Regions from separate parts of the Pinisolibacter sp. DMC100 genome, predicted to be linked through region 3. Evidence: predicted binding sites of a transcription regulator. Region 3 holds the regulator's gene; each other region holds the start of a gene.

Region 1 (3,279 bases), on a different contig from region 3:
GTGACCAGCCCGCAGGCCTTCGAGGGGCTGCGCGTCGCCGGCCGCAAGGTCCGCGCGCCGGAGAAGACGCTGCTGGTCGTCGACCACAACGTGCCGACCACCGACCGTTCCAAGGGCATCGACGATCCGGAATCGGCGCTGCAGGTGGCGACGATCGCCCGCAACGCCGCCGACTTCGGCCTCGAATACTACGACGCCTTCGACATCCGTCAGGGTGTGTGCCACGTCGTCGGTCCGGAGCAGGGCTTCACCCTGCCCGGCACCACGATCGTCTGCGGCGACAGCCACACCTCGACCCACGGTGCCTTCGGCGCGCTCGCCCACGGCATCGGCACGTCGGAGGTCGAGCACGTGCTCGCCACCCAGACGCTGGTCCAGGCCAAGGCCAAGAACATGCGCGTGCTGGTCACCGGCAAGGCGCCGCACGGCATCACCGCCAAGGACATCGTGCTGGCGATCATCGGCGAGCTCGGCACCGCCGGCGGCACCGGCTACGTCATCGAATATGCCGGCGAAGCGATCATGGATCTCTCGATCGAGGGCCGCATGACCGTCTGCAACATGTCGATCGAGGCGGGCGCCCGCGCCGGCCTGATCGCGCCGGACGCCAAGACGGTCGCCTATTTCGAGGGCAAGCCGAAGGCGCCGCAGGGCGAGAAGTGGGACGCCGCAGTCGCCTACTGGAAGACGCTGTTCTCCGACGAGGGCGCGCATTTCGACGCCGAGATCCACATCGACGCGAGCAAGCTCAAGCCGAACGTCACCTGGGGCACCTCGCCGGAAGACGTCATCGCCATCGACCAGCCGATCCCGGATCCGGCGGCGATCGCCGACGAGACCAAGCGCATCTCCAAGCAGCGTGCGCTCGAGTACATGGATCTGAAGCCGGGCATGAAGATGACCGACGTCAAGATCGACACGGTCTTCATCGGTTCCTGCACCAACGGCCGCATCGAGGACTTCCGTGCGGCCGCCGCGGTCGCCAAGGGCCGCAAGGTGGCCGAGGGCGTGCGCGCGCTCGCCGTGCCGGGCTCGGGCCTCGTCAAGGAACAGGCCGAGGCCGAGGGTCTCGACAAGATCTTCATCGAGGCCGGCTTCGAATGGCGCGAGCCGGGCTGCTCGATGTGTCTGGCGATGAACGCCGACCGGCTGTCACCCGGCGAGCGTTCGGCCTCGACCTCGAACCGCAACTTCGAGGGCCGTCAGGGCTTCAAGGGCCGCACCCATCTGGTCAGCCCCGCCATGGCCGCCGCCGCCGCGATCAAGGGCCGCTTCGTCGACATCCGCGATCTCGACTGATCTGCGAGCGACCACATCGGACATGCGAGAGGCCGGGGGAGACCCCGGCCTCTTTCGTCGTTCGGGCCGTGGCGGCGGTCGGCGCGGCAACCTCGACGGACTCGTGAAGGTTGTGGCTCGCCGGTCCTGCAGAGTGCCGTCCCGAGACGGGACGAAGCGGTTGCCGTGCGTTCACCATCTCGCGTCAAGTGTCTGACGACGATTCGGAAATTGGTGCGGCGGCGGGGCGTCGGCACCAGATCTCGTGGGGAACGAATCTGGAATCGGAGCGAGTCAGCGATTCGGGCCGGGTTCGTTCCAGACTCGTTCCGGTTGCCACGGAGGGGTGAACGGCGGGCGCGGGCGACGTACCGTCGTCGGCGGGAAACGATTAAGGGGGCGCAATCGCTGCGGCCCCGTGCTAAGGGTCGCTCTCCGATCCGCCCGTCGCGACCCGTTCCGGTTCGACCACGTGAACACGACCACCTCGGCGCCTCGTCCCTCCGACCTCGCCTCGCTGCCTCAATTGCCGCGCTCGGCTCGTGCGCGCACGGTCACGGCCGTGCTCGGCCCGACCAACACCGGCAAGACGCACATGGCGATCGAGCGGATGCTGGCCAACCGCACCGGTCTGATCGGCCTGCCGCTGCGGCTGCTGGCCCGCGAGGTCTACGGCAAGCTGGTGGAGCGCGCCGGCAAGCACGCCGTGGCGCTGGTGACGGGCGAGGAGAAGATCGTCCCGAAACACGCCCGCTACTGGGTCTCGACCGTCGAGGCGATGCCGCGCTCGGCCGACGTCGACTTCGTGGCGATCGACGAGGTGCAGCTCGCCGGCGATCTCGAACGCGGCCACGTCTTCACCGATCGCATCCTCAATCTCAGGGGCAAGAACGAGACGCTGCTGCTGGGGGCCGCCACGGCGCGCGATCTGCTCGAGAAGCTGGTGCCGGGCCTGATCGTGGTGTCGCGGCCGCGCATGTCGCTCCTGACCTACGCCGGGTCGAAGAAGCTGCTGCGTCTGCCCGCCCGCACGGCGGTGGTCGCCTTCTCGGCCGAGGAGGTCTACGGCATCGCCGAGCTGGTCCGCCGCCAGAGGGGCGGCGCGGCGGTGGTGATGGGGGCGCTTTCCCCCCGCACCCGTAACGCCCAGGTCGAGCTCTTCCAGTCGGGCGACGTCGACATCCTGGTCGCCACCGACGCGATCGGCATGGGGCTGAACCTCGACGTCGACCACGTCGCCTTCGCCGGCTCCCGCAAGTTCGACGGCTGGCAGTACCGCGGCCTGACGGCGGCGGAGTTCGGTCAGATCGCAGGGCGCGCCGGGCGGCATCTGCGCGACGGCACCTTCGGGGTGACGGGCCGGGTCGATCCGCTACCCGACGACCTGGTCGAGCAGCTCGAGGCCCATCGCTTCAACGCATTGCAGCGCTTCCAGTGGCGCAATCCGGCGCTCGACTTCGCGTCGATCGCGGCATTGCGGCGCAGTCTCGACCAGGCGCCGCGCGAGGAAGGCCTGACGCGGGCGCCGGAGGCGGACGACCAGCGGGCGCTGGATCTGGCGGTGCGCGATGCCGACGTCATGCGTCTGGCGCAGGGCCGCGAACGCGTGGCGCTGTTGTGGGACGTGGCGCAGGTGCCCGATTATCGCAAGATCGCGCCCGCCAATCATGCCGATCTGGTCGCGACCCTCTTTCGATTCCTCGTCGAAAAGGGCACCATCCCCTCCGACTGGTTCGCCCGGCAGCTCGCCGAGGCGGATCGGATCGACGGGGACATCGATACTCTGTCGGCCCGAATCGCGCACGTGCGCACATGGACCTTCGTCGCCAATCGTCCCGACTGGTTGACGGACCCCGTCCATTGGCGCGACAAGACGCGCGCGATCGAGGATCGACTTTCCGATGCCCTGCACGAGAGCCTGACCCGGCGTTTCGTGGATCGGCGCACTTCCGTCCTGATGAGACGCCTGAGAGAGAATGCCATGATCGAAGCCGAGATCTC
Region 2 (3,279 bases), on a different contig from region 3:
GAGCCCGAACTCCTTGGTGATCAGCGTCCAGGCATGCGTGATCGCCTCTTCCTTGAAATAGTCGCCGAAGGAAAAGTTCCCCAGCATTTCGAAGAAGGTGTGGTGACGCGCGGTGTAGCCGACGTTGTCGAGGTCGTTGTGCTTGCCGCCGGCGCGGACGCACTTCTGCGACGTGGCGGCCCGCGGGATCTCGCGGCGCTCCAGCCCGGTGAAGACGTTCTTGAACTGGACCATGCCGGCGTTCGTGAACATCAGGGTCGGATCGTTGCGCGGAACGAGCGGGCTCGACGGCACGACCTCGTGGCCGGCCTTGGCGAAATAGTCGAGGAAGGTCGCGCGGATCTCGTTGACGCCACTCATGTCGGAACTGGGTCCTCTCGGGTCTGAACTCAGGTCGCAGGTTTTAACGGTCGACCGCCCGCCTGTCCATGTGCGTGCCGCATGATCGGCCATGAAAAGAGCCGCGATCGTGAAGATCGCGGCTCTGATCAGATGGTGCGGAGGCCCCCGACGACAACCGCGACGGTCCCGGCCGGTCCGACGGCGGAAGACACCCGCCCCGAACTCGACCCGTTCCTCGCCCGGCTCAGTCTGCGACCGGACCGTCCTCGTCCTCGGCGGTTCCGGTCGGGATGATCTTGTCGGCGATGAGACCGGCGTTCTGGCGGATCGCCGCCTCGATGCGGTTGGCGACCGTCGGATTGTCGCGCAGGAACTGCTTGCAGTTCTCGCGGCCCTGACCGATGCGCTGGCTCTCGTAGGAGAACCACGAGCCCGACTTCTCGACCACGCCGGCCTTGACGCCCAGATCGATCAGCTCGCCGACCTTGGACACGCCCTCGCCGTACATGATGTCGAACTCGACCTCCTTGAAGGGCGGCGCCATCTTGTTCTTGACGACCTTGATGCGGGTCTGGTTGCCGATCACCTCGTCACGATCCTTGATCGCGCCGATGCGGCGGATGTCGAGACGCACCGAGGCATAGAACTTCAGCGCGTTGCCGCCCGTCGTGGTCTCGGGGTTGCCGAACATCACGCCGATCTTCTGGCGGATCTGGTTGATGAAGATCACCATGGTCTTCGACTTGGAGATCGAGGCGGTGAGCTTGCGCAGCGCCTGGCTCATCAGACGTGCCTGGAGACCGGGCAGGCTGTCGCCCATCTCGCCCTCGAGCTCCGCCTTCGGCGTCAGCGCCGCGACCGAGTCGACCACCAGAACGTCGAGCGCGCCGGAACGCACCAGCGTGTCGGCGATCTCGAGCGCCTGTTCGCCGGCATCGGGCTGAGAGATCAGCAGGTCGTCGAGATTGACGCCGAGCTTGCGGGCATAGATCGGGTCGAGCGCGTGCTCGGCGTCGATGAAGCCGCAGACGCCGCCCTTCTTCTGGGCCTCGGCGATGCAGTGCAGCGCCATGGTCGTCTTGCCCGAGGATTCCGGACCGTAGATCTCGACGACGCGGCCGCGCGGCAGGCCGCCGATGCCGAGCGCGATGTCGAGCCCGAGCGAACCGGTCGGCACCGTCTCGATCTCGACCACCTTGCCCTGGCCGAGCCGCATGATCGACCCTTTGCCGAAGTTGCGCTCGATCTGCTGGAGCGCCGCGTCCAAAGCCTTGGTCCTGTCCATACCATCCCCTTCGACGAGGCGAAGTGAAGCCTGTGCCATCGTCCTGCTCCTTGTCGCACGCGTTCGGCTGTCGTTCAAAGTCAGGTCAATGTACACACTTTGTTCTCGTTCGTAAAGCCCCGTCCATCAATTTGATTCAATTACGAAATCGGATGAGTGTTCGCGCGGTGTTCATGGTGGCCGGGGCCGCGCGCGCCGAGCCCGGTACCGACCGACGCGGGGACCTCCCCGCGTCGGCGATTCGCTCGGGCGCCTCCCCGCGCCCGTCCCTCACAGACTGTCGCCGAGATCCGCCCGGAACTTGGCGACGAGCTTCTCCTGCCAGTCGCCGATCGGCGCCAGCCGGCCGTAGAAGAAGCGCAGGATCTCCGGCTCCTCGACGAAGGTCAGGCCGCCGACGAGTTCGCGGTTCCGGTAGAGCCAGTCGATGCGGTCGATGGCGTATTTCACCTGCGACAGGGTGAAGACGCGCCGCGGCATGGCGAGCCGCAGCAGCTCCATGTTGGAATAGACCTCCGTCCCGTCGGGATTGCGCTGTTCCGACAGCGAGCCCCGCTCCATGCCGCGCACGCCCGAGACGATGTAGAGCGCCGAGGCGAGCGCGCCGGCGGGGTACTGCGCCTGGGGAACGTGCGGCAGGAAGCGCATGACGTCGATGTGGCAGCCGAGGCCGCCCGCCGGGGTGATCACCGGCACGCCGCGCTTCACCAGTTCGTCGACCATGTAGGCGATGAACTGCGGGCCTTGGCTGATCATGTCCTCGTCCATGGTCTCGTCGAGACCGACGGTCAGCGCCTCGATCTCGCGCACCGACATGCCGCCGTAGGTGAGGAAGCCCTCGTAGAGCGGCACCAGGCCGCGCATGCGGCGATAGAGGCCCTCGTCGCGGATGCAGATGCCGCCGCCGCGCGCGCAGCCGAGCTTGCGGGCGGAGAAATAGATGATGTCGCAGAGATCGGCGATCTTCCGCGTGATCTCGCGGATGGTGAGATCGGCGCAGTCCGGATCGCGCGTCTTGATGAACCACAGATTGTCGGCGAGCAGACTGGCGTCGAGCACCAGGATCAGCCCGTTGGCGTCGCAGACCTTGCGGATCTCGGCGAGATTTCGAAGCGAGATCGGCTGGCCGCCGATCAGGTTGGTGCCCGCCTCCATGCGCACGAAGGCGATCTTCTCGGCGCCGTGGGTGGCGACGAGGCCTTCGAGCTTGGCGATGTCCATGTCGCCCTTGAAGGGCACGTCGCTCGTCACCTCGAGCCCGGCGTCGGCGATGATCTCCTCGACCATGCCGCCGTTCAGCACGATGTGCGCCTTGGTGGTGGTGAAGTGGTAGTTCATCGGCACGATCGAGCCGGGCGTGACCAGCACCTGCGCCAGAATGTTCTCACACGCCCGCCCCTGATGGGTCGGCAGGATGTAGTGCAGGCCGAAGATCTCGCGCAGCTTCGCCTCGAGCCGCTCGTAGGTGGCGGAGCCCGCATAGGCGTCGTCGGCCACCATCATCGCCGCGACCTGCTGGTCGGACATGGCGTTGACGCCGGAATCGGTCAGCATGTCCATGAACACGTCCCTGTTCCTGAGCAGGAAGGTGTTGTTGCCGGCCTCCGAGACGGCAGCGAGCCGCGCCTCGATCGGCGGCAGCTCGAGCTTCT
Region 3 (3,279 bases):
TCCCGCAGTGCCTCGCCGACCCGCTCGCCGGTGTTCCCCGCCTCGTCGTCGACTTCTGGCTCGCCGACGTGCCCGAGGCGCTGTCGCTCCGCCGTCTCGCCGCCCTCGATCCCGCCGCCGCCGGCGCCGCCGTGGCGCCGATCGCCGTCTCGCTCGTCGTCGCCCTCGTCGCGGCTGCCCGCGAGACCGGCGTCGCCCGCGTCCGCTGGCTGGCGCTCGCCGGCGTCGTCGCCGTCGGCCTCGCCGCGACGGTGTGGCAGGTGCGCGCCGCGACCTCGACCTCCGCCCCGGCGCTCGCCGCCGCCGGCTGGGCGCTGGCCGCGCTCGGCCGCCACCTCGCCCGCTTCGACGCGCCGCGCTGGCGCCTCGCTCTCCTGCCGGCGGCCCTGCCCTTCCTGTCGCTCTTCTGGGTGGTCGTCCTGCCCGCGAGCCCCGCGCTCGCGCCTGCCGATCTCGCCGGCCTCGCCTGTCTCGACACGGCCGAACTCGCCGCCCTCGACCGCGCCGCCCCGCCCGGTCTCGCCCTGACGACGATCGACACCGGCGGCCACGTGCTGGGCCTGACCCGCCACGCCGTCCTCGCCGCGCCCTATCACCGCAACACGCAGGGCAACGCCGACGCCCTCGCCGCCTGGCTCTCGCCCCCCGACGAGGCCCGCGCCGTGCTCGCCCGGCGAGCCGTCACCCACGTCGCCTACTGCCCCGGCCAGGCCGACTTCGAACGCTACGCCGCCCGCGCCCCCGCGGGCCTTGCGCAAGCATTGCGCCACGGCATCATGCCGCCGTGGCTCGAGCCGATTCCCGTCGCGGGCAGATGGAAGCTGCTGAAGCTGCGGTGAGGGACGTGCGCCGAAACGCCGTTCCACGGCGCGAAACGGCGCCGTTCACGCTTCCCCCTTGCGGAACATCCGCAGAACGCGTAGCGTGAGTTCGTGATTTGTACCCATCGCGAGTCGCCTGCCTGACCGGCCGAAGAGGCCGGTGGGAGTGCATGGTGCGGACGGGTACGTTCGAGTGCGGGGCTTCTTCGGGGTCCGCGGGGATGGAACATGCCGGGGCGGACGCCGATCGCGTCGCGCCGGCTGGCGAGGGAACGGGGTCATGCTGACGCGCAAACAGTTCGAACTTCTGATGTTCATCCACGAACGTCTGAAGGAGGACGGCGTTCCCCCCTCCTTCGACGAGATGAAGGACGCGCTCGACCTTCGCTCCAAGTCGGGCATCCACCGCCTGATCACCGCGCTCGAGGAACGCGGCTTCATCCGCCGCCTGCCCAACCGGGCGCGGGCGCTCGAGGTGGTGCGCCTGCCGGATTCGGTGGCGCCGGGCCTCGCCAGCCCCGCCCGCGCGCCGGGCTCGAAGGGCTTCTCGCCCTCGGTGATCCAGGGCACGCTCGGCAAGCCGCGGCCGACCGCGATGCCGGGTCCCGCCGGTGAGGAGACGGCGGAGGTCGTGTCGATCCCGGTCATGGGCCGCATCGCCGCCGGCACGCCGATCTCGGCGATCCAGACCTATACCCACGCCATTCCGGTGCCCTTCGACCTGCTGGGCGGCGGCGAACACTACGCCCTCGAGGTCCGCGGCGATTCGATGATCGATGCCGGCATCCTCGACGGCGACACGGTGCTGATCAAACGCGGCGACAACGCCGATTCCGGCGACATCGTCGTCGCCCTCGTCGACGAGGAGGAGGCGACGCTGAAGCGCCTGCGCAAGCGCGGTGCCTCGATCGCCCTCGAAGCCGCCAACCCGGCCTACGAGACCCGCATCTTCGGCCCCGACCGGGTGAAGGTGCAGGGCCGCCTCGTCGGCCTCATCCGCCGCTACTGACGACGCGCGTCGGCCACCCCGCGCGTGGACGCGTCGTGCGCTCGGGGTGGCCGACGGTAGACGGATCCGGCCCGGGAGCAGGCGACGCATCGTTCTCGGGCTGCGGAGGTGTGTCGCTCTGCCGATCCATGAACGGGCTCACCAGTCGTCGTGCGCGTCGCTGGCTCGCGGCGGTCCCGCATCGTTGGTCGAGGCTCGCGCGGTTTCCATCGGCCTCCCGGCCTCCCGGGCGCTCGGGCTCCATGAGACCGTCTAGGGATCGGCGCCGACCGCCGTGGAATCGGAGAGGTCCGCCTCGGCCGGCGCCGGCGCGGCGGATGCGCCGCCGTCCGGCGGATCGGCCGTCACCTCGGCGAGCGCATGGACGGCGTTCGGGTCTCGTGGCGTCCATGCCCGCGGCGACGCCGGCAGGCTCGGCGTCACGGAGAAGGTGAGACGTTTCTTCGTCGGCTTCGTTTCGCCGACCGTGACCTCGGCAGGCCCTGCCGGTCGCGATCGGTCCCCGTCCTCGGGTGCGGACGCCGCATCGTCCTGCGTCGGGTCGACCGCACCGGCCGACGGCGACGCATCTTTCCGGTTCGCCCCGCGCCCGAGCGCCTCGACTGCCCGCGTGCCGTCCGACTCGACACCGTCGGGCACCGGCACCGCCGCCACGTCGATCGTCACCGCGCCGGTCTTCGCCCGGGCGACGCGGTCGAGCACCAGGCTCGTCGCGGCGCAGCCCGGCGGGGCGGCGAGCGCCGAGATCACGATGTCGGCGCGGCCGCAGTCCTCGACGAAGCCGCGCGGATGGCGCACCACCACGACCCGCAGAGGCGGCCGCCCCCGATCGGACGAAGGCCCGCCTGCCGAGCCGCGCGCGCCCTCACTTCGCCCGTCGGCGAGCCCTTCGACCGACGTCTCCGCACTCGACTCCACGTCTCTCGCGCCGGTCCCGACCGCGCCTTCGCCGCCCCGGACGAAGGCGCAGCCGATCGCGTCGCAGCGCCAGCCGTCGGCGATGCCGGGCGCTCGCGGGTCGCGCGGATCGGCATCGGCGGCGAGCCAGATCGCCGTGTCGAAGGCGTCGTCCTTCGTCGCCAGCACGTGCAGCCGCCCGTCGTCGCCGCGCACCGCGACCGGCGAGCCGTGGCGGCCGATCATCACGTCGGGCCGCGGGCCGAAGCCGAGGAGGACGATCGACAGCACGCCCGGCACCAGGCCGACGAGGCGGATCCGCGAGCGCCACAGCGACAGCCACAGCACCGCCGCGACGCCGAGCGGCATCGCCGCCCAGTGCGGTGCGCCGAGGAGACCGCCGCCGCCCGGTAGCGCCGAGGTCCAGCGCCCGACCGCCACCATCCAGTCGATCCCGAGCCCCATCACCCACAGCGGCAGCGCCTCGAGCCCGAAGGGCATGGCGAGAAAGGCCACGACGGCGGCCGGCATCACGGCCATGCCGACGACCGG

Evidence for each region. The regulator LexA, encoded in region 3, represses DNA repair genes until DNA is damaged. The targets are predictions, from matches to a motif close to TGTTCNNNNTGTGTTCNG.
Region 1: the regulator LexA is predicted to act here: its motif matches at 1,593-1,610, upstream of ACT541_RS01785 (helicase-related protein).
Region 2: the regulator LexA is predicted to act here: its motif matches at 1,717-1,734, upstream of recA (recombinase RecA).

What each region holds. Positions count from the first base shown of each region.
Region 1 covers NZ_JBQUZT010000001.1:362,806-366,084, reverse strand. Annotated here, with positions in the region: gene leuC (3-isopropylmalate dehydratase large subunit) at 1-1,299, shown strand, start outside; gene ACT541_RS01785 (helicase-related protein) at 1,874-3,279, shown strand, end outside.
Region 2 covers NZ_JBQUZT010000009.1:48,438-51,716, forward strand. Annotated here, with positions in the region: gene alaS (alanine--tRNA ligase) at 1-360, opposite strand, end outside; gene recA (recombinase RecA) at 587-1,666, opposite strand; gene ACT541_RS19310 (tryptophanase) at 1,898-3,279, opposite strand, start outside.
Region 3 covers NZ_JBQUZT010000002.1:385,813-389,091, reverse strand. Annotated here, with positions in the region: gene ACT541_RS10685 (hypothetical protein) at 1-839, shown strand, start outside; gene lexA (transcriptional repressor LexA) at 1,102-1,830, shown strand; gene ACT541_RS10675 (ComEC/Rec2 family competence protein) at 2,083-3,279, opposite strand, start outside.